Regions from separate parts of the Paenibacillus sp. LC231 genome, predicted to be linked through region 2. Evidence: riboswitches for the same ligand, from Rfam matches in the RefSeq annotation. Region 2 holds a riboswitch; each other region holds the start of a gene.
The links. Region 2 has a riboswitch for cyclic di-AMP ahead of AK95_RS21710 (C40 family peptidase). Riboswitches for the same ligand answer to the same signal wherever they lie in the genome.
Positions count from the first base shown of each region.

Region 1 (10,990 bases), on a different contig from region 2:
GGCAGGTTTCTATAATGAGACACTGCAGCGTTCAAGTACGGGGGCTGCTCACCAGAGATGAGCTGGATCGTTATAACGCTCTCATGGAGGTAGGCTCCTATCTGGAGTCGCAGGAGCGGTACGATCTGGCTTACACCATTCAGCAGGAGGTCGACATTCTCATACTTCCTGCTATTGAGCGGCTCAAGGATAAGGGGCGTGCCCGGGACCGGGCGACGGCTGAATATCTTGAAACCTTGCGCAAGCAAGAGCAAGATGAAGACGACGGTGAGGAATAGAAGAAGGGATGCCCTCGTGTTGAGAGCATCCCTTTTTTGACATTATAAGTTTTTTGGGGTCCCCGCAAAGTATGTGGAATAAAACATCGTAGCATAGGCTCCACTTTGTGGGGATATTTTGTACATGCTGTTTATGTGCAGAAGGAATTATACCTTCATTAAATCTGTAAATGAAGCCTGATCGAGCAGGTTGCCGACATAGAACGGACCAAACTCGCCGAAACGCGCACTTACTTCGTCAAATCTCATTTCGTACACGAGCTTCTTGAACTGAAGCGCGTCGTCGCTGAACAAGGTTACGCCCCATTCCCAATCGTCGAATCCAACGGAACCGGTGATGATCTGTTTGACCTTGCCGGCATAACCGCGGCCAATCATCCCGTGGCTCTTCATCATGGATTTGCGCTCGTCCATGCTGAGCATGTACCAGTTGTCCGACAAATCCCGCTTTTTGTTCATCGGATAGAAGCAGATATGCTTCGATTTTGGCAGGGCCGGCTTCAGACGGGCAATGACATGCGGATTCTGCATCGGATCCTCATCGGAGGAGCCGGCCAGGTAGTTGCTCAGCTCGACAATGCTTACATAAGAATAAGCCTTGGTGGTGAACTGGGCGAACGTTGTTTTGTTAAAGGCGTTCTCGATCGCGTTCAGCTCTTCCAGCGTCTCGCGCAAAAGCATGAATACAAAATCGGCTTTCTGACCGACGATGGTATATACAGCGGTACTGCCTTTTTGGGCAGCTTCGACGGCATCCCATTCCTCGCGGAATGCATTCAGCTCGTCCAGCGCAAAAGCACGTACTTCTTCATCTGCAGCTTTCCAGGCCGGCCAATTGATGGTGCGGAAATCGTGCAGCGCATACCAGCCCTCAAGCGTCATTGCAGCTTCGTTCATGTGATCACTCCTAAACGTTATGTTCGTTATAATTGAAGCGGATGGCCGCTTGCATTAACTTCCTATATTGTACTGTAAGCGCAGTCGGAAGGGCAAACGCCGACACAATGTATTCACGATTGTTCGTTGATCTGTGACATTATTTTTAGTAAACTAGCTATTAGCTAAAGCTTGGTGTGCTGTTTCTTGCTGCAATAGAGTAGAATAGCTGCTACGCGTAGGTGATAAAGAAGAGGTGAAAACAGCGATCATGCTTCAATTTATTCCTGTGCTCGTGCTGATGATTTTGTTTTTTGTCATGATGTTCGGTATCGGTTTTATCCTAAATATGTTGATGAAGACGACCTGGTTTCCTTGCTTTCTGTTCGTGATCGTCATTTTGCCGGTCGTTGTATACAGCTTGTGGGATCGGGGCCAAATGTCGTTCTGGACTCACGTGGGATCCTTCCAACTGGTGGATTACTTAACGGGAGTTGCAGGTCTGATTGGTGCCTACATGAGCGGATGGACCATTAAGACATTGCGTATTAAAGGCTTTAGAATGTTTTAATCGCGCTTGCGCAAATTGAATGTAGTGTTGATGGCGGCTCTGCAATACCTGGGGGCCGTCATTTATTATTTGTGGAAGCATGCAAATGGCGGGTGCAAGAATTCCAGAATTTTTGATGCGAAAGAACCGACTTCGAGACGACGGATTTATGATAGAATAGAGGAAGTCTATTTTTGGGCGACAGGGGGAGCATAAACGATGCGCATGACTAATTTTTTACATTTTACCGAGAACCACCGTTACTGCGTATACCGTGACTTCTGCTTAAGCGGCCTGGATGACAAAATGCTTGGTTCGATTTATCAACCGATGGTTGGCGCGTTTGCTGTCAGTCTGTACCGTCTTCTCGTATCGCATGTGCCGGTGGAGAAGGTGGGTTACTCGGCTATTGAACAGCAGCGAAGATTATTCTTGACATTAGGGCTTGAGCCTAGTGAAAAAGGACGCCGATTTCTCATTGAGCAAACCTCGAAGCTGGAAGCGGTAGGTTTACTGCAGACAAGCCGGATGTTTGTCCCGGAAACGGATGACCATATCTATGAATATGAGCTGCAAGCACCGCTCAGTCCAGCGGAGTTCTTTAACACTCAGCATCTGACACTGCTGCTTCGCGACAAGGTGGGGAAATTCGCCGTTCTGTCGTTAAGAGAAGAGCTTTGGAGCAAGGAACCCCTTGAATGGTCCGGTATTTCCTTCAACAAGGAGAACATTTCGGTTCCCTTTTATGATATTTTTGAGCTGAACACGCATGTCATTGATTATGAACTGGAGCAAGCGCTGGAAGAGGTCGCGGTGTCACGGAAGTCCACGGCGCCGCCAAATCCGCAAGGAGAAGGTCTGAACTATGCGGACATTATTCTCCGTTTCCCGCGGGAATCCCGCAATCGAGTCTTTGTGGAGCGTCTTCGCTACGACCATGAGCAGATGGGCATCGTGAATTACGTGGTGCGGAAATACGATCTCAGCACGCAGGATTTGTGCCGCCTGTTGGACGAGGACGGCATATTTACCGAGCATGGCGAGGTCGTGCTGGATGATCTTCAGCACAAAGCCAGTCTTCACTTTAGACAGGGAATGAAGATGCAGGAGAAGCGGCAGATTACGGCAGGCAAGGTCGTTGCTTTGCGGCAGGAGATGACGGCCGATCCGGAAGAGCCGGCACAGGAGCATGCGGTAGAGATGGAATACTATGTGGAGGTTCCGACTCAGTTCCAATCGAAGTGCGACATTCACCAATATAATATGATGCTTCGCAACGAGCCTTATACCCGGCTCCTGCAGACCTTCTTCCCGGGCTCGGTTCCAGCGCAGTTCCTGGACATTTTCGAAAAGATCGATCTGAGTTACAAGCTGCCGGGTGAAGTCATCAACGTACTCATTCATTATTTAATGTCACTCATGGCCGCAGGCGGCGAGCAGCGCATCAACCGCAATTTCGTGGAGGCCATTGCTTCCAATATGCTGCTGAAGCAGGTAAACAGCTATGAGAAAGCTGTTCAGTATATACGCGATCAAGCCAAGATGAAAGGCAAGCAGAAGGCGACCACACAACGTACGCGTACATACGCTAAAGGCGGAAAGGTGAAGCCGGAAATTCCAGTGGCTCTGGAATCCGATCAGGCGGAGGCCGTATCGGATGAGGAATTCGAAGAAATGATGCGATTTGCGGCAGAAATGCAGGCCGGCAGCAAGAAGGGCGGATAAAGAAACCTGCTTAAGAGAGGAGGGAGCTAGAGATGGAGTCCCTTGGTGAACTGCTGGAAAGCATGAAAAGTCCTGCGCTCCGGCGCAGAACCGAGCAGATTATGGAAGATTTGCTCAGGAATCCTCTGATTCAAACATTGCGGAGCGAATACCCGGAGATCGATGACCGGGTCATTCGTTTGAATTTAAGCAAACTGTATCAATATGCGGGAGATCAGGCCCACTGCAAGGCATGCCCGGGTCTGGACCGGTGTCCGAATGATTTCCAGGGACATTTCAGCAAGCTGGATATCCAGCGGACGAACGGAACCGTGGAGATCTATGAGCGGAAGGCGCCGTGTTCCCTGCAGATTGCGAAGACCAATGAGGATCAGATCAAAAAACGGATCCGCAGCTTTTATGTCGATGAGCATGCCTTGAACGAAGGTTATGACAATATGGAGATTATGGCGAAGGACCGCCTGCGGGCACCGGCCGTGCACCAGGTCTTTAAATACATCCGGGATACGAAGGAGAATGGGTTGTCTCCGCGCGGCCTGTATCTCACCGGTTCGTTCGGTACGGGCAAGACCTACCTGATGGGCTACCTAATGCATGAGCTCGCGAAAGCAGGCCATTCGGGCGTTATCGTGTATATGCCTGATTTCGTGGAAGATCTGAAGACCATGATGCAGGACGGACAGAAGCTGAAGGACATGGTGGAGACGATGAAGCATTGCGATCTGCTGATCTTTGACGATATCGGAGCGGAGAATTTGAATCCGTGGGTTCGGGATCATGTCCTCGGCTCCATCCTGAATTTCCGGATGAATCGGCTGCCGACCTTCTATACGTCGAACTATCCGCTCGACGGGCTTGAACAGCATCTGAGCTTCACGAGCAAGGATGGCGAGGAGCTTCACAAAGGTCAGCGCTTGATGAACCGGATTGCGCCTTTTGTGGATGTCGTTCATCTATTCGGGGAGAACCAGCGAGGTAAATTCTAGTATTGCAAGCAAGCTTCCTTTGGACCCCCCCATGAATTGTAAAAAGTCTGATCCCGTTAGCGTATGGAACGCGGCAGGGATCAGACTTTTTATTTACGCACAAGGAGTCATCAAGTATTAGCCGACCAAGAACTTGATAATGACGAATCCGAAAAAGATGATGGTCATGAAACCAAACATCCCCACGAAGCCCATCATCAAATCGCCAAAGTCATTGCGTGGTTCTTCATTGATGTGCTCCCGTGGATCGTTAACGCGTACGTTTACATCCATGGTGCTTGCCTCCTCAAAAGGTGAACATGCCGTGCCAACTCGAAAAACTTGACAGTCACCCGACTTGTTACTAGTAGTATACCCAATGCGCAAATCATTTGTAAAGATTGCATAAAAATCCCGTGAAATCCTCTTTCTTTAGGTGAGTATATTTCACTTTTTCCGGCCGATTGTGGTATACTAAATTCGTCGACCCATTCGACAATTATGATTCGCACTATACCTGATCTTATCCTGTGAGGAGGAGAATACAATGGCTATCGTCAATGTTACCGACCAAACCTTCGTGAATGAAGTTGAAGGTCAAGGAACGGTTGTAGTTGATTTCTGGGCGCCATGGTGCGGCCCTTGTAAAATGCTTGCTCCGATTCTGGACGAATTGTCTTCAGAACTCGGCGATGATGTAAAAATTGCTAAGGTGAACGTGGATGAGAATCCGGAATCCGCAGCACGTTTCGGCGTGATGAGCATTCCGACCATGATTTTCTTTAAAGACGGCCAGCCTGTCGATAAAGTGGTAGGTCTGAACTCCAAAGAAGCCTTGAAAGGCATCATTGCAAAACATCAATAAGCAGGCATGGTCCTAGACCGCCATCTGCTTTCATACAGCGCCTTCGGTGAAACCCGGAGGCGCTTTGTGTGGTTATTCATAGTGTTTTATATTTATGGTTAATACTATATAATCTCCTTGGAGAGGAGGGACAGCATGGACGATTTTGCCAAACAGCTTCAGGACCAGGAGAAGGCGCTGGAAAATATTCGACACAAGCTGGCATTGCTGCCGGACCAGCCCGGCTGTTACTTGATGAAGAATCATGAAGGCACGATTATTTATGTGGGCAAGGCCAAAGTGCTGAAGAACCGGGTACGCTCTTATTTTACCGGAAGCCATAACGGGAAGACCCAGATGCTGGTTTCGGAAATCCGCGATTTCGAATACATTGTAACCGGCAGCAACATGGAAGCATTGATTCTGGAGTGCAACCTGATCAAAACCCATCAGCCGAGATTCAACGTGCTGCTGAAGGATGATAAAACCTATCCATATCTTAAAATAACGAATGAAGAGCATCCCCGTCTGGAAGTGACCAGAAGGGTGCTTAAAGATAAAGCCAAATATTTTGGCCCCTACCCCAATGCTTATGCGGCACAGCAGACCAAGAAGCTCCTGGACCGGATGTATCCTTTGCGCAAATGCGGCGTCATGCCGAAAGAAGTGTGCTTGTACTATCATATGGGGCAATGCTTGGCTCCATGTGTGAAGGAAATTCCAAAGTCTGCATATGAGCAGATCACCGGGGAGATTACATCATTTCTTAGCGGTGGGCATGAGGAGATCAAGAAGGAGCTGCAGCGCAAGATGCAGGAGGCCGCGGAGGATTTGTATTTCGAGCGAGCCAAAGAGCTGAGGGATCAGATCATCCATATTGATACGCTGATGGAGAAGCAGAAGATTACGACGACGGATACGCGGGACCGCGACGTATTCGGTTATGCTGTGGATAAAGGCTGGATGTGCGTGCAGATTCTGTACATGCGCCAAGGGAAAATGGTGCAGCGCAACAAATCCGTTTTTCCGTTCTACGGCGATGCGCACAGCGACTTTATGTCTTTTATTGCCCAGTATTACAGTGATAATCCTGCATTGCCGCAGGAAATTCTGCTGCCTGAGCCTCTGTTGATAGACCAGGCTGATTCGGAGCCGGTTACGGGAACGGCTGCGGATGCAGGTGTGCGAAGCCCAGAGGAAGCCGTGGATTCGGCGAATCCGCTTTCCGCAGGGACATTGGATGCGCAGCAGGCTGCCCTTGCCCAGGCACAGGAGGAGCAGGCGGAAGCTGCGGGCATCGTGGATGCAGCCGGAGGGGCTGCCGCCCTGCAGGAATGGCTCGGCGTGAAGGTGCATGTGCCGCAGCGAGGCTTGAAGAAGCAGATGGTGGGCATGGCATCGGATAATGCGAAGGTGTCCTTGGACGAGAAATTCCGCTTGATTGAACGTGATGAAGAACGCACCTCGGTTGCCGCGGCGAATCTGGGCGAAGTGATCGGCCTCCAGTCGCTGAACCGGATCGAGGCATTTGATAACTCGAACATTCAGGGGACCAATCCGGTATCGGCCATGGTTGTATTCACCAATGGGAAACCGGACAAGAAGGAATACCGGAAGTACAAGATCCGTACCGTGCTGGGACCGGACGATTATGATACGATGCGTGAAGTCATCCGGCGGCGGTACGAGCGCGTCTTGAAGGAGAATTTGCCGCTTCCCGATCTGATTGTGGTCGATGGAGGGAAGGGGCAGATTTCCGCCGCCATCGATGTGCTTGAGAATGAGCTGGGGCTGTTTATCCCGGTCTGCGGGCTTGTGAAGGATGCTAAGCATAAGACAGCGCAGCTCATGGTCGGAGACCCGCCGGAGCCGGTTACGCTTCCCCGGGACAGCCAGGAGTTCTATTTGCTGCAGCGCATTCAGGACGAGGTTCACCGTTTTGCGATTTCCTTCCACCGCGAACAGCGCGGCAAATCGATGGTATCCTCCAAGCTGGATTCCATCCCGGGCATTGGAGAGAAGCGCCGCAAGCTGCTGTTAAAGCATTTTGGCTCAGTCAAAAAAATAAAAGAGGCTTCAGTCGAAGACTTCAAGCCCCTTTCAATCGGTGAGAAATTAGCAACGGAAATTCTTAAGGCACTTCGTGAGGAGGAGTCGTGACATACGGCTTCTCTTTTTTTGTTGGATTGAAACGGTAAATCGCATAGGCGACCATCGCCGGAAGCACCATGTAGAAAGCACCCATCAGCAAGTTGCTGGTATCCTTGAGCAGGATCAGGCTAATGCCCATCAAGATGCTATTAAAGATGACATGGGAGAACATGGCCGCCAAATACCCGTATTTCAAAAAGATGTAGCTGAACAGCAAGCCGATGATAACCAGTTCAATGGGCCTGGAAATTACAGGGTATATCGGATAGAGTGTATGCCCGAGCGCCCAGATGATCGAGGTGATCAAACTGGCCACGAACGTATTGCGCACAATCTTTTTCAGCATTTTGATCCCGAACAGCCGATAGACGGCCTCCTCGGATATGCCGGCCAGCCAAGCCATCAGCGGAAACAGCCAAGGATAGAGCATGTTATAAGGCGACTGTGTGGCATCCGTGGTGGACCATGTATTCAAGGTTAGCCCCAGAACGACAAAGATAATGGATTGGACCCCAAGCAGGATGAAAGCCCACATATACCCCAGCTTCATGCTGTCCAGCACATAATGACCGTATCCGGGTTCTTTGGCGCGCGGCCATGGATTGAGCCCGTCTTCTTTGAGCCATAGCCCGCTCCCCCCGACAAGGGAGAAGTAGAGCAGAGCTGAGAAGATGAGCGAATAGACCGCATAGAAAATCATCATCCCGAGTATGCCGGTTTGCGACATCCCCTCGGATTTGAAAACGGGAATCAGATTGTACGTATTCAGCATCTGAATGACAAACAGCAGCGCCGATAGGAACAGGCCGCGCTTAAACGACGTGTAGGCTCTGGTCTTCACGCTGTACACAATCGCAAGTATGCCAAGGATGAGGGTGAACAGGCCATACCCTGCGAGCGTCAGCAGCGTGGCATCTTGGGTCTGCTTGTTGACATAGGCGGAATGGGCGGCCGGGACCGAAAAAGATGGCTCATAGGAGCGTAATTTCCCCTGCTCGAAGGTGAAACGGTGCTCCAATCTGGAATCGCCGATCTTGGATTCCGGATCCACATACCGGAGCCGGGGTTCCCCTTCCCGGGTAACCAGCTCCAGTTGCGAAGGATCATAGCCCGCTCGCTGGAGCCAAGGCTCAGCGAGAGCCTGCTTCTCGGCTAATGACATGCCGTCCTCGACGACAAGCAGCATCTGCCTTTGTACATCGCCCTTGTTCAGCTCAATCCGGTCATAGCTGGAGCGGGTGTAATCGTATGAGAAGCCAACGATGCCTGAATTTTGCATGTGCACGTCCACATTGAGGGCATCGCCGCCCGGCTCGCTGAAGCGAACGCGGTATACGTCATAGGGATATTTGGCTTCATAGGTTTTGTTGTATTCCGAAAGTCTTTTTTCCTTCGCCAGATATCCGTAAAGTTCCGATTTGGATTGATATGTAACCAGCGTGTCATCCGTTTTTGCAGCCGTAAACTGCAAAAACTCCTGAGCAAAGCTTGAAGCCGCTTGCCGAGCCTGCTCCTTGGATATGATATTCGGAGATGCCATCTCGGTAGAATCCGAATTCGTCGACGGAAACACCTGAAATAATAGGAACAGAATCAGGCCGACTGCGGCAGGCGCGATGAGCTGCTTCAGATTGGGCTTCAGCTTCAAGGGCTCTCTTGCACGATTCATGAAATTCCTCCTCTAAGAAAGTTGATACTCCCACTGGTATTCGATATGCCTGATTAAGAACGCATAGAGTCAATATAACATAGTTATGAAAGTCATAAGCAGCTTATCCCAATATCCGGAATAATGAAACAAATCGATGAAAATGAATGAAAGGTTTCGAAAACGTTAGAGAACCCTATGCTTGTATTCTTGAATATGCCCAATTCGCGCTCTTTTAAAGATTTTTTGGGTGAAAAACGGCATTGGGTTACGTACCGGATTGCGTTATAATCACATCATGCTTCAAGGAACCGAATATTCCAGCCGAATTTCGTACTGAAAATGGGGGAACCATGTAATTGGGGTGAATTTCATTATTTCCAGAATAATGAATAGGGCGACCTGTGAAAATGCCCGAATCCGTCAGCTAACCTCGTAGGCTGCAGCACAGGAACCAGACCGTAAAGGGCACTGCGTTTTCCAGTGTCTTTTTTTCTTGATTTTTTTTAAGAAGGTGACCGATTGAACTCTAAATTGAACTGGCTCAGGTTGTCTCCGCCGCAGATTCTCGTGCTTGGTTTCGCGGCTATTATTTTCATCGGGACGGCGCTGTTAATGCTGCCGATATCCACAAGTACAGGTGAACCGCTGGAATTTATCGATGCCTTGTTCACTTCGACATCGGCAACTTGCGTAACGGGTCTGGTTGTGGTGGATACAGGAACGACATTCAGCTCCTTCGGAGAGATCGTGATCATGCTGCTGATTCAGATCGGCGGGCTCGGATTCATGACGATGGCCACTTTGTTTGCCTTGGCTCTCAAAAGGCGCATATCGCTCAAGGATCGCCTCATTCTGCAGGAAGCGATGAATCAGTCCTCGATGGAAGGAATCGTAAGGCTGATTCGCAGAGTGCTCCTGTACTCCCTGATCATCGAGGCCTGCGGTGCCTTGATTCTGTCGATCCGCTGGGCGTTTGATATGCCGATCGGCCAAGCGATTTATTATGGCGTTTTTCATGCGGTCACGATGTTTAACAACGCCGGTTTCGATTTGTTTGGCGATTTTCGGAGTTTGACCGGTTATGTCTATGATCCTGTAGTCAACGTTGTCGTGATGTTTTTGATTGTCTCGGGCGGCATCGGTTTTATCGTATTATCCGATCTGATTGATTTCCGGAAACAGCGGAGACTTTCCTTGCACTCCAAAGTAGTGCTCACCATGACGGCTACCTTGCTGCTGGTTGGATTTATCGTCATTCTTATTTTTGAATTCACCAATCCGAGGACGCTCGGCTCCCTGAATTGGGGCGGAAAATTCTTCGGCGCGTTATTCCAATCCGTAACGCCGCGTACAGCTGGCGCGAATACTATAGATATTACGGGGCTTAGACAGGCCACGCAATTTTTTATCGTTATTCTGATGTTTATCGGAGCATCCCCAGGTTCAACCGGGGGTGGTATCAAAACAACAACCTTCACCATTATGGTGGGGGCGGTCATCGCCATGATGCGCGGGCGTGAAGACATCGTCATGTTCCGTTATCGCCTGGCCCAGGAGCGTGTGCTGAAGGCACTGACCATTGCATTACTGGCACTGCTGCTCGTTCTAACCGTATCGATGATTCTGTCGACGACAGAGGAAGGGGATTTCCTGGAGATTCTATTCGAAACGACGTCCGCTTTCGGTACGGTGGGTCTATCCATGGGCTTAACGCCTGATCTGACGGTGTTCGGGAAGGTTTTGATCAGCATTACGATGTTTGCAGGGCGATTGGGGCCTTTGACGCTTGCTTATGCACTGGGGCCGAAAAAGGGTAAAGAATTATATCGTCATCCGGAAGGCAAAATGATTATTGGATAAGGAGTACTGGAGAGACATGAAACCAAAGCAATTTGCAATCATCGGTTTGGGACGATTTGGCGCCAGCCTGGCGCTTGAACTGATGGAACA
Region 1 is NZ_JFOM01000044.1:58,579-69,568, forward strand. It holds gene AK95_RS23880 (NAD(P)/FAD-dependent oxidoreductase) at 1-15, shown strand, start outside; gene AK95_RS23885 (hypothetical protein) at 15-278, shown strand; gene hemQ (hydrogen peroxide-dependent heme synthase) at 426-1,175, opposite strand; gene AK95_RS23895 (YuiB family protein) at 1,426-1,725, shown strand; gene AK95_RS23900 (replication initiation and membrane attachment family protein) at 1,924-3,429, shown strand; gene dnaI (primosomal protein DnaI) at 3,462-4,415, shown strand; gene AK95_RS34300 (hypothetical protein) at 4,533-4,688, opposite strand; gene trxA (thioredoxin) at 4,942-5,259, shown strand; gene uvrC (excinuclease ABC subunit UvrC) at 5,395-7,398, shown strand; gene AK95_RS23920 (CPBP family intramembrane glutamic endopeptidase) at 7,370-9,058, opposite strand; cyclic di-AMP (ydaO/yuaA leader) riboswitch at 9,350-9,494, shown strand; gene AK95_RS23925 (TrkH family potassium uptake protein) at 9,560-10,900, shown strand; gene AK95_RS23930 (potassium channel family protein) at 10,917-10,990, shown strand, end outside.
Region 1: another riboswitch for cyclic di-AMP. It lies ahead of AK95_RS23925 (TrkH family potassium uptake protein); the one in region 2 lies ahead of AK95_RS21710 (C40 family peptidase).

Region 2 (10,990 bases):
ATGCTCACCCAACACTTGGTGAAATGACTGCAGAAGCGGCTGAAGTTGCTCTTGGACATCCTATTCATATTTAGTTTGCTGCGTATTGGCTTTTTTGACAACCATCCGTAACTGAAATATGATAATACTCAAATGAGTATGAGATTGAGGTGTTACACATGTCAACGGAGGATACTTGCGATATATTTTGTTACGACGAAGATAAAGTGAGACGTGTTAAAGCAAAGTTGAGTAATCATGATTTTCAAAATATGTCCCAAATTTTTAAGGTCATTGCCGATCCTACACGGTTAAAAGTCGCCTATGCCTTATGCGATGAGGATGAGTTATGCGTCTGCGATGTGGCCAATATTATTGGTTCTACAATGGCGACAGCATCCCACCATTTACGACTGCTTAGAAATATGGGGATCGCGAAATACCGTAAAGAAGGAAAACTTGTGTTTTACTCACTAGAAGATATGCAGTTAAAGCAGCTGATAAAGCTAGCTGTAGACCATCAGTCAGAAAGTATTCAGTTTTGAACCTAGTTTATCCAAAGAGGACCAGTTCTGTTCAAATGAATATATTGATTTCTCATATTAATGGACGGAATAGAAACGGGGAGATTGAACTCATGTAGAGTGCAGATCTTCCCGTTTCTTTGTTCATTTCCTTGGTGAGTCCTAAAATCAAGTGGTAGATACACATATTATATTCAGTTCAGTAAGTTGACAAACAATTGTAATAACCAGTAACCTTGAGTTTGTAATATACTATGTTGTGTAGTCTTTTAACTGTTTGATACGGAAAAGGAGTTATTGCCATTGATGAATCAGAGTGTATTAACACATTTCAGTTTTTCAGAATTATGGGGTCCGCTCGTATTTTTTATAACCGTTTTATTATCTGTAATCTACTTGTTATATGTTGGTCCATTACGTAACCGCTTTTATGAGAGTGAACCCGTTAGAACCGGACAAAAAATATGGTTTATTTCGGGTTTGTTTACGTTTTATATAGCGGTTGGAAGTCCAATCAATGCGTTTAGTCATCATGTGTTATTTAGCGCTCACATGTTGAAGCAAGCTTTATTATACTTTATTATGCCGCTGTTTTTTTATTTAGGTACGCCATCATGGTTAATACGCCCTTTATTAAATACCAAGTTTTCCTCGAAGTTTCTCTCATTTTTTAGTCGACCTATCTTAGCCATGTTTCTATTTAACTCTGCTTTATCCTTATATCATTTCCCAGTAGTTTTTAATAAGCTGATGGAGATCCCATTCCTAGGAGGCTTATATCATGTTTTTTTAGTGATTGCGTCATTTCAGATGTGGTGGCCACTCATGTGCCCTGTACCGGAATTTGATAAACTATCCAATGTAAAAAAGTTAGGGTACATTGCAGCCAATGCAATTCTGTTATATCCAGCATGTGTAGCCATAATTTTTGCCGGCAACATTCTTTATGATCCATATGTGAATGCTCCACAACTACTTTCATTTTTGAGTCCCATTGATGATCAACAATTAGGTGGGATTATCATGAAAATGACGCAAGAGGCCGCATTTGTAGTCACACTTGCAATCATTTCAGCAAGATGGTATCGGAAGGAGAAACATGATGACCCCATTGAAGTTTATGATGTGAAAATTGACTCATCGAATACTTAGACCACAAGCATTGCATAATTCCCAAATAATTGATTTTTTCTCATTGCAGAAAGGAAGTTAACTATGGGCCCAGACAATTTGACTCTATGGATAGCATTTGCAGCAGGATTTTTGTCTTTTATATCTCCTTGCTGTCTTCCGCTCTATCCATCCTATATATCTTACATTACCGGGATTTCTGTTAAGGAGTTAAAGGATGGTAAGGGGATCATGCAAAAGAAGGCTTTTGCTCATACCATATGCTTTATGCTAGGATTCTCTGTCATTTTTTTCGCATTAGGGTTATCAGCCAGTTTAGTAGGAGATTTATTTTCAAATAATCGCGAATTGATTCAAAAATTAGGCGGATTATTAGTGATTGTCATGGGATTAATCATGCTTGGAGTTATTCAGTTACAGATTTTAATGAAGGATAGGAAGTTTCAAATCAAGCATAAACCGTCAGGATATCTTGGATCCATATTAGTTGGATTATCATTCTCTGCAGGATGGACGCCGTGTATCGGACCCATTCTTTCAGCCGTTTTAGCTATGGGAGTTACAAATCCTGAAAAGGCAGTGGGCTATATTAGCGCATATACGCTAGGGTTTGGAATACCGTTTCTTATTATGGCTTTTTTTATTGGCAGATTAAAATGGATCTCAAGGTACTCTTCACTAATGATGAAAATTGGCGGAGCGATGATGGTGCTCACGGGAATATTGCTTTACACAGATCAAATGACCAAGATCACCATCTGGTTAATTGGGTTATACGGCGGATTTACAGGTTTTTAACCTAATCGAGATGTGGAGTTAAGGCGGTGATAAACATATAAAACGGCAAGTAAGTAACATCTAAAAGGTCACTAAACGAATAAATAGCTGAGGTGAAACATGAATAATAAGAAGAAATCATCAAGAAATCTAGTTATCTTTACCATCATCATTGTAGGGCTAATGGTAGCTTTGGTTTTGATAAACCAAAGCAGTCAGAAATCAAAAAGTTCGGAAGGGGCATTCGATAATCCACCGGTTACGGAAAATCAGCCTACCCTAGGAGACCAAAATGCAAAGGTTTCAATCGTGGAGTTTGGTGATTACAAATGTCCCTCCTGCAAAGCGTGGGGGGAGAATATAATGCCACAACTTTCGAAGGACTTTATCGAAACAGGACAAGCATCATTCTCCTATATTAATGTTCTTTTTCATGGTGAAGAATCAAAAACAGGCGCACTTGCTGCAGAAGCGATAATGCTGCAAGATCCTGACGCATTTTGGACATTTCACCATGAAGTATTTAATGCACAACCTGCAACAGAGGAGCATGATAACGCATGGCTAACCCCAGATAAGGCGCTGGAGCTTGCTAAAGAATATACGCCCAATATTGATCTAGCGAAGCTTAAAGAAGATATGGGAAGTAAGCAGATCGAAGACCAAGTTAGTTTAGATGAGGAATTAGTCCGTGAATATAATATACAACAAACACCAACGATTATGATCAATAATGTTATGGTATCGAACCCGTTTGATTATGAGGAGATATCTTCCTTAATCAATGCGCAACTTAAGGAATAGATGGGAGAGGATCGAGTAGTGGTACGTGACAAAACAATATATTTAGCCTGGGTTGTCGCACTTACAGCAACGCTTGGAAGTCTCTATTTTAGCGAGATAAGAGGATTTATTCCTTGCGAATTGTGCTGGTATCAGAGAATACTAATGTATCCACTCAGTATCATTCTAGGAATTGCGGCTTTTTACAGTGAGACAAGGATAAAAAAATATGTGCTTCCATTTTCGATTTTTGGAGCATGCGTTTCATTATTTCATTACTTGGAGCAGAAAGTCCCTGGATTTGAGGAGATCAAGCCCTGCACGAACGGGGTGCCGTGTAATGTACAATACATTAATTGGTTTGGTTTTATAACGATTCCTTTTCTCGCATTAGTAGCCTTTATTTTAATTACAATCTTAATGATACTTACAAGATCTGAGACTGGTGTGAACCCAAAATCAGGTTCCTAACAGCTAAAAAAACACCAAAACCACTACTAGAATCAGTACTAATGAGATAATAGTTGTTAGCGTTGCACCAAGTAACCAGGACACTTTGTTCTTCACGAAAAGGGATAATAGTAAATGGATGACAAACGGACAGATATAATATGCTATCAAATGAACGGTATTGTTGAAATCGATAAAATAGATATCCGTCAGAAAAACGATACTAATCATAGTAAACAGTAACAGTGAGCTTAAAATCATAATCCTAGGCTTGAGAAGTGAAAGAAAAGTATCATTGTTCAAAGTGTATCGCCTTCCTTATGTAAATATAGGGTGTTTAATTAATTATGAACTACTCAATACATCGGTTACAAACGATGTGGGATTGAGGTGAAAGGATTTGTACGAGGCGATTAATCCAATTGCATTTCGATTAGGGCCAATTCAATTATACTGGTACGGGATTATTTTAAGCGTAGCTGCACTCATAGGTCTTATCGTTGTTATACAAGAAGGCAAACGGTATCAGATCCATCCGGGGTTCTTTTTGGATATGGTACTTGTAGGCGTGCCATCCGCTATCGTCGGGGCTAGAGCTTACTATGTCGTATTCAAGTGGGAAGATTACCGCAATAACTTCTGGGACGTTTTCAAAATATGGAATGGTGGAATCGCCATTTACGGAGCTTTAATCGGAGCGATTATGGCTATGATTTTTTTCTTTCGTTTGCGTGGCTATAATTTTTGGCGCATTGCAGATCTATGTGCTCCGGGATTGATTATAGGACAATTGATCGGGCGTTGGGGAAATTTTATAAATCAAGAAGCTCACGGAGGGCCAGTATCTGAGGATTTTCTCAGAACAACATTACATCTGCCTAACTTTATTGTCAATCAAATGAATATCGAGGGTGTCTATTATCATCCGACCTTTCTGTATGAGTCCATATGGAATTTTGTTGGTTTGTTGTTGCTCTTATGGTTGAGACGTCAGCCTTTTCTACGTTCAGGGGAATTATTTTTGACTTATTTCACTTGGTATTCCATTGGACGGTTTTTTATCGAAGGACTGCGTACCGACAGTTTAGCTTGGTATGCCTCTAACTGGCTTGCAGCGTTGATGAAATTGCTTTGGTCACCGATGGGGCTTTTGTTTCACGAAGGCGAAATGAGTTATGGTACTGTTCGTGTTTCGCAGCTATTAAGTGTCTTGATTGTCCTTATTGCCATAAGCCTTATTGCAAACCGAAGGTTTAGAAAACATCAGGAACGATATGCAGACCCAATCGCCAGCAATAGACCTTAATTAATTTAATATAAGAGGCAGTCGACCTTGGTTCGACTGCTATTTATATTTCGAACCTCTGCAAAAGTATTACACTATTGTTTTATTTGCTTCTGCGTTCAAAATGAATTCTTTTTGAATAATGTCCTGATATAAGTCCAATAGGTACGGGATTTGAACAAATCTTAACATTAATTTAAGGAGGGAAAGAATTCTAATGATAAGATTGACAATCGAGAAAAAATGGACTACATTATGTAGGGTTACAAAAAATTCATAAATTGTGCCGAATTTCGTTTTTGAAAACGGGGGAACCATTTTTGGGTGAATTATTCTTGTAGTAAAGGGAGTATAGGGATCCTTCTACCGAACCCTCAGCTAACTCCGTAGGCATCGAAGGGAGAAATAATCTTGAAGAAAATTTTACTGTCGTTGTTAGGGTCTGCCATTATATTATCTTCGGGAGCAGCCAGTGCGTTTGCAGATAATCAACCTAAGTTGACTACTGAAGTAAGTAAAGTCGTTGGAACACCCTATAAATGGGGAGGTACAACTTCAAGTGGTTTCGATTGCTCCGGCTTTATTCTTTACATTTTTGATAAATTCAACTTAGATTTGCCACGTACATCGAGTGCTCAGGCCAAAGTGGGTACTCCAGTCTCAAAAGCTAATCTGAGACCGGGTGACTTAGTTTTTTTTAATACGAGTGGCAGGGGAATTTCTCATGCTGGAATCTATATTGGCAATGGTCAATTTGCACATTCGTCCAGTAGTAAGGGTGTAAGGATAAGTAAACTGTCAGAAACCTATTACAAACAACGTTATGTAACTGCAAGAAGAACCATTAGTCAAAAAAGTTACATGATGATGGTCGGAAGTTACAACTGAAATAATTAAAATGAACAAGCCCTTCATAAATGAAGGGCTTGTTTTATGATTTCAATTCAATGTTACCCTCATAGGTTTGCAATCGTGTTTCCTTCTTAGACATACGTTTGTACTTATAATTAAGTGTACAAAACACCAAATACTTGATGCCTATATAGAAGATCTACATTTCTGCCGATACTCAATATTGAGATATTCATTATTGATGAATAAATGCTCATATGATACTTTAAGTAAAAATATTATAGGAGGTATGATATTTATATGTTAGATACTATTGTCATCGGTGGAGGTCAGGCCGGGCTTGCGGCTGCTTACTATCTCAAACAAAATTCAGTGAATTTCCTCATCCTTGATGGTCACAGGGAGGTTGGTGATTCATGGAGAGACCGCTATGATTCTCTTCATCTGTTTACGCCAAGAATGTATAATAGTTTACCTGGTGCTCCCTTTCAAGGTGATCCTCAAGGTTTACCACATAAAAATGAGGTTGCCGATTATTTGAAAAATTATGCGAAGCGTTTAGAACTTCCTGTTCAAAGCAATACACAAGTTACATCATTAACCATGAACAATGGAATCTTTGAAGTCTCCACAACGAAGGGTACGTTTAGATCAAAAAAAGTTATAGTAGCCACCGGTCCTTTTCAGAAGCCACTAGTTCCTTCCTTTCATGACAAGCTTGGTGATGCAGTTATACAATTACATTCTTCTGAATATCGAAATAAGAACCATCTCAAGGAAGGGGGTGTTCTTGTTGTAGGTGCAGGAAACTCTGGGGCCCAAATTGCCAGTGAGTTGGCAGATGATTTTGATGTGCATCTGTCTGCAAGCGGTGAGATCCAGTATAAACCGTTACATATTTTCGGGAAGAGTATTTTTTGGTATTTCGACAAGGTGGGCTTTTTAACAGCAAACCGCAAAAGTACGTTAGGTAAATGGTTGCATGCAATGCCAGAACAGATTTATGGAAAAGAGTTAAAGCTGCTCATTCAACAAGGAAGGATACAACTTCATGCAAGGACGGAAAAGATAGTAGATCAAACGGTGTATTTTCAGAACGAAGAATCTCCCATACATATCGACAACATTATCTGGGCTACAGGTTTTAAACGTGATGATCACTGGATAGATATAGAAGCGGCATTTAAAGATGGGCATATTGATCATATGGAAGGTGTATCCGTTGTAAAAGGACTCTACTTTGTTGGATTACCGTGGCAAACATCAAGAGGGTCAGCGCTGCTTGGATGGGTGAAGTATGATGCTAAGCGTATTGTTGATTATCTACTGAGAGAATAAAAATAGGGTAGAAGTCGTTCGAGACTTTTTCTTCTGACAAAATTCGGATTGTTAATCGTAATCCTTTCGTTTTTTGTGCCTTTGCTATAAAATAAGTGGTAATGGTAAATAGGATGGTGATTACGAAAATGGAGCAGAAGGATCCCTTGATTGAAGATTGTGACACATCATGCTTTGGATCAGAGGCTGATTTAAAACAAGTTAAGGCCGAAATGATTGATGAGCAAGCAGCTGTTCAAGTGGCAGACTGGTTTAAAGCCTTCAGTGATCCTACTCGGGTTAAATTGATCAATGCTTTATTGCAGAAAGAATTATGTGTCCATGATCTCTCTGTATTACTCGAGATGGGACAGTCAGCGATCTCGCATCAACTGCGATACCTTCGTAATATGAGGATCGTAAAACGTCGTAAAGTGGGCAAGACGGTGTTTTATTCATTGGATGATACGCACATCGAGCAGATTTTTACACAAACCCTACAACATACAATGCATGGAGAATAACATGAAAGCACCCGCAGTCAGCTGCTGGTGCTTTTTTTGATGTGTTTAGAAGTCTTCACCTAATTTAGAGGAGAATGTACGAAATAATTGACAACTAAGTTTTCATTTGAATATAATGAGTTTAAATAACATATGAATAATTGTTCATGTGTGTACGGCAAGGTTGGTGGAAAGGAGATTATATGATGGAAGCTCAACAACAAAGGGTTAAAAAAGAATTGATATTAGAAGGATTAGATTGTGCTAATTGTGCAATGAAAATCGAAAATGGTGTTAAGAAAATTGAAGGTGTAAGTTCCTGTTCCGTTAATTTTGTAACGAAGACACTAACGATGGAAACTGCGAACGGACAGGTTGAAAACATTGTATCGAAAGCCAAGGAGAAAGTGAAAACACTAGAGCCTCATATCCGAGTAATTGAAAAGAACAAATCTGCAGCAGGGGCCTTACATTCAGAGGACAGTCACGGTCATGAAGATGATCACGGACATTCTCATGAACATGGAAATGAAAATACGAAACGGATGTTAATTCGTTTATTGTTTGGTACCGCTATTGCTGCGGTTGGCTTATTTTCTTCTTTCTCCGGTTATTTAGAATTTGCACTGTTTGCAGTAGCTTACATTGTTATAGGTGGAGATATTGTCTTTCGGGCAGCTAGAAATATTGTTCGCGGCCAGGTTTTTGATGAAAACTTCCTTATGACGATAGCAACACTTGGTGCTTTCGCCATTCAGGAATACCCTGAAGGTGTCGCCGTGATGTTGTTCTATCAGGTTGGGGAGATGTTCCAAGGGATCGCTGTAAATCGTTCTAGAAAGTCCATCAGTGCTCTTTTAGATATTCGCCCTGACTATGCAAACCTTAAAATGGGTAGCGATACAAAACGTGTATCTCCGGAAGAAGTTAAAATCGGTGACTATATTGTCGTAAAGCCAGGCGAAAGGGTACCTTTGGATGGTAAGGTCATTGAAGGGATGTCAGCGGTGGATACCTCTGCATTAACTGGTGAATCGGTTCCAAGAGAAGTGGAACCAGGTCAAGATGTTCTGAGTGGATTTATTAATAAGAATGGTGTGTTAACGGTAGAGGTGGCCAAGGATTTTGGTGAATCTACAGTTTCAAAAATTCTGGATCTAGTTCAGAATGCCAGCAGTAAAAAAGCACCAACAGAAAATTTCATAACAAAGTTTGCCCGCTATTATACACCAGTGGTAGTCATTATTGCGGTATTGCTCGCTGTGCTACCTCCTCTTATTATAAGTGGAGCCACATTCACTGATTGGATTTATCGTGCTTTAGTATTCTTAGTTATTTCATGTCCTTGCGCTTTAGTTGTTTCGATTCCGCTCGGATTTTTTGGTGGTATTGGAGCTGCTTCGAAAAAAGGGGTATTGGTTAAAGGAAGTAATTATCTCGAAGCTCTTAATGATGTCAAATACGTTGTTTTTGATAAGACGGGGACCCTTACAAAAGGAGCATTTACGGTAACCAACATCCATCCCATGGGCGAGATTTCTAGAGACGAGTTGCTCAAATATGCGGCTTACGCCGAAATGCACTCTACCCACCCGATTGCAGAATCAATAAGAGCAGCATACGCTCAGGAAACACGTGAAGAAGAATTGGAAGGATACAACGAGATATCTGGTCATGGCATTCAAGTAAAGGTCAGTGGAAAAGAAGTCTTGGCCGGTAATGCGAAATTAATGAAGAGAGAGCAAATTCCATTTGATCAACCTGAAGATTTAGGTACTATCGTACACATTAGTATTGATCGAGAATATGCAGGGTATATTGTCATTTCGGATGAGGTGAAAGAGGATTCTGCAGAAGCTATTCGCTCATTGAAGGAACTGGGCATTAAGAAGACGGTTATGCTAACCGGGGACTCCAAAACTGTAGGAGAAGCTGTGGGACGCAAACTCGGATTAGATGAGGTACATGCTGAACTGCTTCCACAGCATAAAGTAGAAGAAATTGAAAAGCTGGATCAACAGAAAACATCAAAAGAGAAAATCATATTCGTTGGAGATGGTATTAACGATACACCTGTATTAGCTAGAGCGGATGTGGGAATTGCAATGGGTGGACTCGGTTCAGATGCGGCCATTGAGGCTGCTGACATCGTTATTATGACAGACGAACCATCCAAGATTTCATCCGCCATTCGTATTGCGAAGAGAACCCGAAGAATCGTGTGGCAAAATATTATCTTCGCACTTGGAGTTAAAGCCGTGTTCTTGTTACTTGGAGCCTTTGGCATTGCAACGATGTGGGAAGCCGTTTTCTCCGACGTTGGGGTAACACTCCTCGCTGTATTAAACGCAGTTCGTGTCATGAAGAGTTAAAATCAAAGAGCCGTAAGCGGCTCTTTTTTTATTTCATAACCATAGTACCTTCTTTAGCAGTTCTATAACCAGCAAGCTCGAAAGGATCAAAGGGTTCGGATGTTATCTCCTGGCATTAGGATATAAACTATCTAACAATACAGAGCGTGGTTGTGAATATTCTGAGGCTGATTTGTGTTGAAAAGGTGAATAAAGCGTGAAAGAGTTATGACAATCGCCTAAAAGACCACATTGCGTAGTCTTAATTATATACAATGGTTTAAGCACGTATAAGTCGACAGGAGGAGTGAAGGAAAGATAACTATTGAGTGCGATCTGATAATCTAAAAACGTATGACTTGAATTTATGAGAAAGGGGTACTTCATGAAAACAAAATGGGCAACGTTATCATTGATTTTTATTTTTGCTACTATTCTGACCGGTTGTGAGCCACTTAAGGTCTTAGATCCGAAGGGACCGCAAGCTCGTACAACAGCTGATGTCATTATGATATCCATATGGACCATGGCGATTGTTGTTGTGGTTGTGATTGCACTTTATGTTTCGATTATAAGGAAGTATCGAGCCTCCAAGCAAAGTGATGAGTATGAACCTCCTCATATTGAAGGAAGTCTCAAACTCGAAATACTCTGGACATCGATCCCCATATTAATCGTAGCTTTCCTTTCGTTTGTAACGGTGAAATCCACTTATGAAGTGGAAGCTATCCCTAAAGGATATAAGGAGGAGCCTTTAGTCATATACGCATCTTCTTCCAACTGGAAATGGCATTTTAGTTATCCTGAAGAAGATATTGAAACCCTAAATTACTTGTTTATCCCGACTGACAGACCGATTCAATTCAAACTGTATTCTTACGGACCCATATCGAGTTTTTGGATTCCCCAGCTCGGTGGACAGAAGTATGCCATGGCTGATATGGTAAACACTCTAAATCTTGCAGCTGATGTGCCAGGTGAATACACCGGCCGGAATGCTAACTTCTCTGGTGAAGGGTTTGCTCAACAGACGTTTAG
Region 2 is NZ_JFOM01000037.1:123,670-134,659, reverse strand. It holds gene lpdA (dihydrolipoyl dehydrogenase) at 1-74, shown strand, start outside; gene AK95_RS21750 (ArsR/SmtB family transcription factor) at 159-524, shown strand; gene AK95_RS21745 (cytochrome c oxidase assembly protein) at 810-1,655, shown strand; gene AK95_RS21740 (cytochrome c biogenesis CcdA family protein) at 1,719-2,432, shown strand; gene AK95_RS21735 (DsbA family protein) at 2,532-3,215, shown strand; gene AK95_RS21730 (disulfide oxidoreductase) at 3,216-3,665, shown strand; gene lgt (prolipoprotein diacylglyceryl transferase) at 4,045-4,950, shown strand; cyclic di-AMP (ydaO/yuaA leader) riboswitch at 5,204-5,337, shown strand; gene AK95_RS21710 (C40 family peptidase) at 5,341-5,817, shown strand; gene AK95_RS21705 (flavin-containing monooxygenase) at 6,082-7,119, shown strand; gene AK95_RS21700 (ArsR/SmtB family transcription factor) at 7,248-7,622, shown strand; gene AK95_RS21695 (heavy metal translocating P-type ATPase) at 7,805-9,973, shown strand; gene qoxA (cytochrome aa3 quinol oxidase subunit II) at 10,338-10,990, shown strand, end outside.

Region 3 (10,990 bases), on a different contig from region 2:
TAAAACGTCACGTACGAATTCCTGATCGTTGCCGTCGATGATCATGCGCATCCCATTACGCAGGAAGCTGTCATCGATTTCATCAACTTTGGTTTCCAGAGCCAGAAGTCCTTCACGGCGTGTGATCGAAGCCCATTCCATAAACAGCTTGATCATGTCCGTCTTGTCCATCAAATTCTGTTTCATGAAGGTCATTTTGACCAGCTTCGGAACCTTTTTCAGCTCGGATAGCGGAAATCCGATGAATAAAGTTGCTGCCGTACCGCCAAGAATGATTAGATAGGCTGCCGGGTTATACAAAGCGAGAAGGGAGGCACCTTTAAGAATCATGCCCACCAGTACCGCGACGATACCGAGGATTAAGCCTATAATTGTTGAAATTTCCATACCACACCTCATCCGTGAGAAATAAAATAACGAATCCATTCGTCAGAACGGCTCTCATGGAGAACCGGGCCCCTTATGTGGGGCGTTATCCTATTTATCGTCAGGTCGGGCTTTTTTTTTTAGTTGTAATTTCCGGTATAATGGAAGGAAGGGAAATGAAGCTAAGTACGGCAAGGAAAGGAGTGATTAAGATGGGCGTTAAACACGGAAGGGATTATGGCGAAATTCTGGCAGAACTGACCGAGGCGGTTGGGCGAATTTCTGACAGCTATGTCTTCTTTGAAATGGAAGCTGAGGATTGGGGCAATTTGGGCGAAGCCGAGCAAAATGAGGTTCATGAGGCGCTGGCAGAGGATTTGTTCTATGCGCTGGGCACAGAGCCGGTGATTAATGTTGGCAGCGGCGTGGTCATGCATGATCAGACGAACCATCGAATACATATTTTGATTGGTGAAGAAGAGTTGGCTTTTGTGGCCCTTGTGTAATCACTCCAGTTATCAACAGATACAGGGCAGAATAGAATAGATGACAGATAGCCCATATTACGGTTAGTCGGCTTTAAGATAGGTTTTTTTCGGGGAGGAAGATAAAAGATGCTTTATACGCAGCAAGAAGTAGAGGCTCATCTGGAAAAGCTTGAGGGTTGGGAATTTGAACAAGGGAGATGGATTGTACGAAAGTATACCTTCTCCTCCTTCATGAAGGGAATCGCTTTTGTTGATGAAGTGGCAGCTATTTCGGAAGCTTTCGGACATCACCCCTACATCACCATAGATTATAAAGTCGTTACACTTCGTCTCACTTCTTGGGACGACGGTGGCATTACGGCTGTGGATATTAAGGAAGCGCAGCAGTTTAACGAAGCCTATGAGAAGAGTCGTTCGAAGGATGGCAAGGCGGGACAATAGAAGGGGAGACCATTAGTCCCTTTAGAGGTCCCGAATATGTAAAAAAACACGCTTGCACCGGGAACAACTCCAGGTGCAAGCGTGTTTTGCGTATAAGCTGATTTATTTTTTCTCAGCAAGGTACAGCGCGATGTTTGCGATTTCTTCAGGTTTAAGTTGGTCTTTAAAGGAAGGCATTCCCTTACGACCTTTGGTTACAACGTTGAAGATCGCGTCCGCATCCATGTGTCCGCCTACTTGATTCAAAGCCGGTCCAGCGCCGCCTTGAAGTTGGTCGCCGTGACAGCTAATGCAGCTTGCTTTCAGTGTGGCTTCCGCTGCGGCTGCATCGAGAGTCACTTCCGGCATGGTCGGCTTCTCTTCCTGAGCTACCTGTTCCTTACCTGGGAGCGTAAACATCAGCGCGATAGCCAACGCACATGCGACGAAGAACAATCCGCTCATGATCCATTTTTGCATCGTCATATCGTCCCTTCTATGTATACTGCACTTTTGCACTTGTCTCCATTATAAACCAACATCCATAGACAGCATAGCCAGTTGTGACAAAAAAAGCAACTATACGGCGCAGCTTCATAAAAAGTACACAAAATTGTGCTTTTTCATATAGACAAAGATTACTATTCCTCATTTGTCGGGTGCTCATACACCATACAGTGGAAAAGGGCGTTGCCCGTTGGCGTAAGCCGCTCATACGTATCGGTGATGTGAAAGCCTGCCCTTTGATAAGCGCGGATTGCTCGCTCATTCCAGGTCATTACCTCAAGGTCAATTTCGTCGGCAGGCCGCCTCCGTCTGGCTTCCCGGACAATCGTCTGCATAAATCGTTTACCCATTCCACGCCCGCACCAATCAGGACGCATGCCAAGTCCGATTCGTGTAACCTCATGCATCGGAAACAGCTGGGCAAATCCCCAGAGGGCCTCCCGCTCATCCAGAACCGAGATGTACTGTCTCTGGCGAATGTCCGGATCGCCAAACTCCACCTCAAGCCCTTTCATCTGCTCCCAGGGAAGAAAGCCATAGATATTATAGGGAGGAGGGTAGGCCCAAGCGCATATTTCTTCGGCGTGCTCTTCACGCATGACTACGGTGTGAAATGTAATCGGTGTGGCATCCATTTGCGAAGTCCTCCTATCGTCTGCATAAAATAATAATCATATTACGAACATCCAAGTCGCATCAAAAAAGCCCGCAAAAGAGAGGTAAGGGCTCCTTTAACGGGCAAGCAGTATGTATAGGGAAGATTAGCCTCTACAGCTTAGGATGATTCACCGACCGACTCTTCATACTTATCATCGCTCATGATACGCTTTGCACCGACGTATCGCTGATCGTAGTAATCCTCTGCCAGGCGGTTGATAACCACGCCGCGGTTGGAGGAAGCATGGGCGAATTTGCCATCGCCGACATAAATGCCGACGTGGGAGATGCCCTGGCCCGATGTGTTAAAGAACACCAAATCGCCAGCGCGCAGCTCCTTACGGGACACGCTTGTCCCCATGTCGAATTGAGAGCCGGATTGATGCGGGAGCTTTAGACCGAGTTTAGCGTAAACGTACATGGTGAAGCCGGAACAGTCAAATCCGCTCGTGGTTGTACCACCGTAGCTGTATCTTGTACCTAGAACCTTATCGATTTCCTGATCCAGCGCACCATCAGCAAACACGCTGCCAACGCCCAAAGTGAACAACAGCGTGATACTTAGGGCTGCTGTCGATAATGTTTTCTTCAGCATGGAAAGCTCCTTTTCGTTGCCGGGAGGCATAGCAATCTATATATTAAAGCACTTACATTAATGACAAAGTTGTTACTGCGTCCATTCTATCAGACAGCAAGCGAGATTGGCAATTATTTCTTGATGGATTTCGCTATTTTTCAATAGCATTAACTGTCGAAGCACCAAGGAAAATCAATATTTTTCCAAAATGGGTGTTTAATGATGAGAGAGAAGGGTAAATAAAGGATAGATGATGTGAAGACATGGCGAAGTGAAGTGGAACTGAAGTGAACTTGTATAATAAATTTCATTTTTTTTCGAAAAAGCGGGAACTTTTTTGCTGTGCTGAACGTTATAAAGGTATACACACAATCAACAAAAGAAAAAAGCCGCTGGATGAGATCGGCACAATCTCATAAACCCAGGGCTTTCTTGTAAGAGTAAATCAATTAAGTTCCAACATTAATTGTAGTTCACAGCTACAGATTTGTACGTATTCTGACTCATAATTCTCTTAGCGCCTACATATCGGTTGGCGTAATAGCTCTGGCTCAGCGGACTGATAATGACACCGCGCGAAGATGAAGAATGAGCGAATTTGCCGCTCCCGACATAAATACCCACATGAGATACACCTCTACCGGATGTGTTGAAGAACACGAGATCGCCAGCTTTCAGTTTGCTCTTGGATACGGCCGTACCTACTTTGTATTGAGCTGCAGACGTACGGGGCAGGCTAAGACCAAGCTTCTTGTAAACATAGCTGGTGAATCCGGAGCAGTCAAATCCATTCGTTGTAGTTCCACCTGTTTTGTAAGAAACACCAATGGCTGGTTTGATTGCAGTATTTAATTTGGAATCGGCGAAAGCGCTTCCGGTCCCTAATGTGAGTGCGAGTGCGAGGCCTAGAGAAACAGCCGTTAACTTCTTTTTCAAAACAAAAGCTCCTTCCATTGCCTGCGAGGTTAGCTTAAGGGTTCGGTTGAAGGTCCCCTATGATCCCTCTCTTGCGAGATCAATTCACCCAAAACGGATCCCCCGCTTCCCATATCGTTATGGGAATTCGGCTCCTTAAAATGTTGATGAACCCATTCATTGACGTTTGACGTTCCAACATAGTTAGCGAATTACAACGTTCCTACATAAAAGTTACAGTAAAGATGACAAAGTTGTTACTAACATATTCGTTATTTTAGCAGAGTATTAACAATTTGGCAAACGAGGAAACATTATTTTTAAACAAAAAAACCTGTCCCCATCTTAAGGGAACAGGTTTTTTTGTAATATGGCGTTCAGAAATTTGTAATATTAAGGATAAATGAACTCTTATTCTCTGTAAAATCTAGCGCGGGATAGAAACGTGTCGCTTCTGATTACAGCTTATTCGCGAGCGTGTTTCATTATTTTAGGTGCCAAATTGTAACCATTAAGGATGCAGTGAGGAGGAATCTCTCCACAAATGATATTGAGCGGACATTGCCCAAATTTGGAAAAGTCCATTCAGGAAATAAGAGGCCTGCTGAATAATTAAGCCGATCAACCCGGCCCAGAAGAGCGAGGCCGAGCTCAGGAGCAGCAGAATGACACAGGCGGATCCGCCGATGGTGATGGATAACAGCATTGCTGTGCCCAAGCGGCGGAAGAGCGCATGGATAGAGCTGATCATGCTGGAATCGCCGGTACGGCCAAATTGCATATAGAGCAATAACAGGCGGATCAGATAGGCGTACAAGAACCAGCCAGCTGCATAGGGCAGTGCATGAAGCAGCAGTACAGGCTCCTGAATTCCATTCAGCAGAATCGGGAGGATTTTGGGCAGAATCCAGTAACCGGGCGCGAAGGTGAGAATAAGCTCAACCAGATAGAATAGCGTTACGGGTTTCCACAGTTTCCGCATGCCAGTGAAGAAGAATAAACCGCGCTCGCCCTTGGCTTCCTGGTGAAGGTTGTAGAAGATGCCGGCCCGAATGAGCGGGGTGAGGACCATCCGGATCAGAAGCAAACCGGCCAGAAGCCATCCGTAGGTGTGTACTGTGCTGCTCAAGGACAGGCTCATCTCGCCCTCGTAGAAGAATAAAAGACGGCTGAGCTCGTTAGGAGCGGCATCCGGATATCGCATCAGAAGGGGGACGACTGCCGATTTTACGAGTCGGTACAGGCAATATCCCCACAGCAAACGGTATAAGAAGAGCAGAATCGAGACGTATAGCTGGTCTTTAACACTGATCCATCCTTGGCCTGCGTAACTTTTCATGTGCTCCCCCCTCACCATGACAGGCTGCCGAACAGCGTCTCCACAAGCTTGGTAATACTGAGATTCCAGCGTGTAACCACCGTCGGATCCATTCCTGCCTTCATATAGTTATTAATGTGTTTATTCTCCAGGACGATGGAGTACTTCGGATCAACCATGGCCCAGGCGAGCGGAGAGCTGTATTCCAGGGTGTAAGCAACTTTGCCGTCTTTGCCGCTCCAGGTTCGTTCCACCGTTTTGCCGTCCTCAAAGGCGAACACGATCGGCACATCGGTGATATCCCCGTCCTTGCTCGTAATCTGGACCGTGGACTCATACCGAGGATTTTCAGCCGTGCCTTTATTTTTGGTTTTGATCACGTCGATGGCGACATCCGCCATCTGGCTTCCATATACATATTGGTCAAAATACGACTGCCAGGACGTTTGGCTTACTTGCTCGACGACTTTCTGAAAGTCAGATGTGGTTGGATGCTTGAAGCGGTATTTCTGGGCATAGGTATGCATAATCTTGCCCATCATCTGTGGACCGACCTGCCGTTCGATGCCTTGCAGCACCAACTTGCCCCTCGTATAAACATTCAGTGCGTAGTTTTCGTGAGAGCTGTATTTCCAGGATTCCATCTTCAGCGGTGCAGGGGAAGTAATGGATGCTCCCTGAGCCGCCGTATTGGAGGTAATCCCGTATTCTTTTTCCATCACTCGTTCTTCTGCATAGGTCGCAAAGGCCTCGTCCAGCCACGCTTCCTCAAATTCGTTACTTGCAATCATTCCGTAAAAATATTGATGGGCGATCTCATGAATAACGGTCCGCTCCAGTTCATATCCCGGCGAATCGTTCTTGGCACCGAAGGCTGTGACCAGCGTCGGGTATTCCATGCCGCCTGCACCGTTGCCCGATTCAGGCGGTACGACGATGGACAACGTGGAATACGGATAGGTTCCGTACCATTTTCCAAACGAAGCGAGTGCCGACTTGGCGGCATCAAAGTAACGCTCCTTTAAGTCTTTATGGGCTGGATCGAGATACAGCTTGATGCGGACGCCAGGTACGCCAGGTGCGGAGAATGCTTCTTCTGCCGTGACAAAGTTTGGCGATGCCGACCAGGCAAAATCATGCACGTCATCCGCGTAAAACTGATAAATTTTTTCCCCGTTTGATTTTTGGGCAGGCTTGGTAGGGAATCCGGTCGCGGCGACAATGTAATTTTCGGGCACTCGAATGCGAACGCTGTAAATGCCGAAGTTGGAATAGAATTCGGAGTTGCCGTGGTATTGATGAAGATTCCAGCCTTCCTCTGCTCTTCCGCGAAGACCGGTCGGTTCATAGACCGAAATTTTCGGAAACCATTGGCCAGCCATAATAAAATTCTCGGTGGTTCCCATGCGGGCAAATATTTTGGGAAGCTCCACCTCGAACTCCAAATGAATGGTAACACTCTCCCCGCTCTTGATGGGTTTAGGCAACCTTAGCTTGGCAAGGCTGTGATCCTTGATGTTGCCGTCATCGGGTTGAACAAATTGAAGGCGATGGGTCAGGGCCAGTCCTTCGGTTGTTTTCACGCTGGTAATGGTCATGGAGCCGTATCCGTCATCTGGCATGGGATCGGAACGAAGCCTGCCGCCCGATTCCTTCATAAAAGTCGTATCATTGGAAGCAAAAGCATTGGGATACAGATGAAAGTACAGCTCGTTTACGCTTTTTTTGCCTGGATGAGTCCAAGTGAGTGTCTGTTTGCCCTTAAGCTTGTTCTCCTCAGGCTCGTACCGAACATCCATATGATATTCCACCAGCCGGTCGCTTAAGGCCGGAGCGGGAATATTAGGCTGCACCTTAGGCGGTGAGAGCGGGGCCTTCTCCACGGCAGAGGCGGAGGGCTTGCCCGCATTTGGGGCAAGAGCAGACGCTGAGGACCCTGGATTCAGAAATATCGGCATCGATCCTGCAAGCAAACCTAGGGCAAGCAGGGATGATAGAAAGACTTTGGCACGTGGTGGGACCATATCGAACAACCTCCCGTTGACAAGCATCTAGTGCATGTATATGTTTGCTTTTGGGGGATTATTAGTTAAAATAAAATTATTGGGACATGGTTATCAATTTAGCAGCTGATACGTAAGGATCGGCTCTGATATAGGAGGTCGGCAGCAGTGGAGAATGAAGAGCAGAAGCAGGGTGCGAAGAAACCGATTGCTTTGAATATTATTAATAGCAAGAGTAAGCATAAAGGGTTTGGATCAGGCTCCATCGATCTGAACAGTCTGTCACCCGTCATTATCGATAATGGCGAGGCCCGAGTGGATATTGGGGCCATGCATGCCAAGAGTAAGGTGGAGAAGGGTATCCGTTTCAGCATGAACCGGGATGAAGTGCCCAATGGACGACAGGTATGGATCGTGTGGGTGGCTGTAGATCGTACGGCGGAAGGACAGCATTATGCAGGCATGACCGCCTGTGAAATGTGGATCGACCAGGAGGCCCGTCGCGGCTGGAAGATCCTCGCCGATCATGTGAATAAAATGGATGCGGCGATGAAGCGCAAGATCATTCTGGATGGTCTAGGCGACGTCGAGAAGAAAGCACTGCGCGAGCTGCTGATTTCGCGTAACGAGGAATGGTGGAATGCATCGCCAGAGGAATTCAGGGAAGCTCTTCAGACAGCGGAATGATACAATAAATTAAAGCAGCCTTTCCAAAAAGAGACGAACATGAAGAAGACCGATTGGATTCGTGAATGAATCCGGCCGGTCTTCTACTTATTTGCATATCGATTAGAATGGAAGGGTGTAGGTCAGCTTTTCTTTTTGATCGAGAAACGGGTTGTTGTATTGGAACGTCAGCTTGCCGCCGGCATATCCGAGATACGCAAGGCCGTCACCAATGAACTCCACCTCATTCGGCGGCATTTCCTCAATGACCTTGATGGTTTCCTCGTCCAGAAGCTCAGGATAGATAAGCTCGGCTGTCTTGCCAGTCGGATGGACGATATACAGGGTCGCCTTCGTGTAAGGTCGGACGAGCAGGAAGTCCTGTTCAATCGCTTCTACGATAAAACTATCCTTTACTCCCGTGAGCGCGGCCAGGTCATAAGTTTTGACCGTCTTGCCCATCGGATGAACCAGCTCAAGCGTACTGCCGTTCATCATGGCAATATTGCCTTTGTAGCTGAGTTGGTCCGGATGGTAGTTGATCCCGGCAAAATTGGAATGATTGGTTTTGGATAGCTTCAGGATTTTCTTGTCCTGAATGAGCACCCGGTATCTTCCCTCATGAATATGAGGTTCGCCGTAATAATTGGACAAGTCGACCACGTAGGTATTGCTATTGATGCGATGTGCGCTTAAGCTGACTTGATCGATCTCCTCAACCGGGATTATACCAACTTGGGCTGGCGTGGATCCGGCTTTACCCATCGAGAGCATACCATTCTCGCGATTTACCCAGAACAGCATATTGGCCTTGGAAGCATAGGCGTATTTTGACCAAGCATCAAAGGTCGTTCTAAGTCCGGATTTGCTGTCATATTTCAGAGGGATGCCGAAAGCTTTGGTAATCAGACTGGCTGGAACATAAGTCACGCCTTTCTTCACGACCGGAGCCGCCTCAAGCTTGAGAGGGGTCCCCTTGGCATTGACTGCGCGCGACTGACCGATGATAATGCGAACAGACTGTGTCGGGCTGTTAATATACAGCTCTTTTTTCCCCGGGATCGTCAACTGCAGCTGCAGTTGTTCGGAAACTTCCTTCAATGGAATGAATACGACGCCTTTATTCGTATAAGGTTTATGTTTCACGTCCAGCGTGCTCCAGTTTGCCTTGCTCTGTGATGTGGAAGCTGCTGCCGCATGGGCAGGAATCGTTGCGAGCGATGAGGACGTAAGCAATAAAGACATGGCTATGGACGCGGTACCTGCTAATTTGATGAGTTGCACGGATTTCATATCAGTTCCTCCTTATGGTTTACACTCCCGCCTATATAAACGACTAAATAATGGGAAATGTTTCACCATATCGCAAAATCATGTAAAAATTGATATATGCTTATGGCGTAAAGATCAGAGCTAGTGGCCAAAGGACGAACTGAAAAAACCGGAGCTGCCCTGAAAGGGCGAAGCTCCGGTTATATTAATATCCTGATTTCAGCTCCTGATCCTTGCCAAGCAGGATGGTGAGACCAAGCAAGGTAACGATAATGGTGGCGCCCATGTCCGATATGATTGCAATCCACAGGGTCAGCCAACCTGGAATCGTTAGCAGCAAAGCAATGGCCTTCAGCGACAGAGAAAGTCCGATATTCCACTTGATAATCTGATTGACCCGTCTTGCGGTTTTGATGGCCCCCGGAAGCTTGCCAAGGTGATCCTGCATCAATACAACGTCGGCGGTTTCTATGGCACTGTCAGTCCCTTTTCCCATCGCGATACCCAGATCGGCAGCGGCCAATGCAGGGGCGTCGTTAATGCCATCGCCAACCATGCCGGTTTTTTTGCGGGAAGAAAGCTCCTTGATCTTGGCAACCTTCTGTTCCGGCAGGAGGCTTGCGAATACCCGAGCTACACCGGATTGTTTCGCGATGGCCTGTGCGGACTGCTCATGGTCGCCTGTCAGCATGACCGTATCCGTGATACCGGCCTCGTGAAGCTTGCGGACGACGGTTGCCGTCTCCGGTCTGATCTCGTCGGCAAGGCCGAACTGGCCTAATACACGATCTTCGCTTACAGCAGCAACAATCGTATAACCTTGGGCCTTCATGCGCCGAATGTCATCCTCCACGGCACGGATATGATCTTGCTGGCCGTTCACATGCTTCAGCACTTCCTCGCTTCCGACCCAGAACAATTTCCCTCCAACTTCAGCCCGAATGCCTTCGCCTGGCAGTACCGTTATCTGTTGAGGTTCATTGAACATGCACTGCGGATTCTTGATCTCCAGATGTTTCATGACGGCTTTAGCCAACGGATGGAGAGACGATTGCTCCAGTGCGCCTACAACGGCATAAAATTTGGTTTCATCATATACCGTCTCTGCATAGACGGCAGGCTCGCCTTTGGTCAAGGTTCCCGTCTTGTCAAAAGCGATGGCTTCCAGCCGGCCAAGCTGCTCCAGGTGGACCCCGCCTTTGATCAGAATACCGTTGCGTGCCGCGCGGGTCATCCCGCTGACCAATGCAATCGGAGAGGAAAGCACAAGCGAACAAGGGCATCCGACAATGAGGATGGACAACCCCTGATAGATCCAGGTCATCCAGGGCTGATTCAGCAGCAGCGGAGGAATCAGCGTAACCGCCAGCGCGATGATCATAATTGCGGGAGTATAGTACTTAGCAAATTTATCGATGAAGAGCTCTGTCGGTGTCTTGCTGTCCTGTGCCTCCTGTACAAGATGCATGATCTTGGCCAGGGAGGAATCCTCATAGGCCTTCGATATGGCGATATAGAGCACACCATCGGTGCTTACACTGCCGCCAAACACAGCATCGCCTTCCCGTTTCGTAACAGGTACCGATTCCCCGGTAATGGCGGCTTCGTTCACCGCCCCGGTTCCTTGGGTTATGGCTCCATCGGAAGGGATTTTCTCCCCGGGTCTTACCCGGACAACGTCCCCGGGAGTGAGACTCTCGATCGGCACGCGCTGGGTTTGACCGTCTTTCCATAGTTCCGCTTCTTTGGGCGCTGCGGCCAGCAGCGCTTCCATCGATTGCCGGGCCCGATTCATGCCGTA
Region 3 is NZ_JFOM01000025.1:14,237-25,226, forward strand. It holds gene motA (flagellar motor stator protein MotA) at 1-387, opposite strand, end outside; gene AK95_RS17100 (hypothetical protein) at 579-872, shown strand; gene AK95_RS17105 (4a-hydroxytetrahydrobiopterin dehydratase) at 981-1,295, shown strand; gene AK95_RS17110 (c-type cytochrome) at 1,398-1,754, opposite strand; gene AK95_RS17115 (GNAT family N-acetyltransferase) at 1,916-2,416, opposite strand; gene AK95_RS17120 (C40 family peptidase) at 2,557-3,030, opposite strand; gene AK95_RS17125 (C40 family peptidase) at 3,478-3,951, opposite strand; cyclic di-AMP (ydaO/yuaA leader) riboswitch at 3,955-4,094, opposite strand; gene AK95_RS17130 (hypothetical protein) at 4,442-5,269, opposite strand; gene AK95_RS17135 (M1 family metallopeptidase) at 5,281-7,272, opposite strand; gene AK95_RS17140 (YwhD family protein) at 7,420-7,938, shown strand; gene AK95_RS17145 (copper amine oxidase N-terminal domain-containing protein) at 8,041-9,210, opposite strand; gene AK95_RS17150 (heavy metal translocating P-type ATPase) at 9,395-10,990, opposite strand, start outside.
Region 3: another riboswitch for cyclic di-AMP. It lies ahead of AK95_RS17125 (C40 family peptidase); the one in region 2 lies ahead of AK95_RS21710 (C40 family peptidase).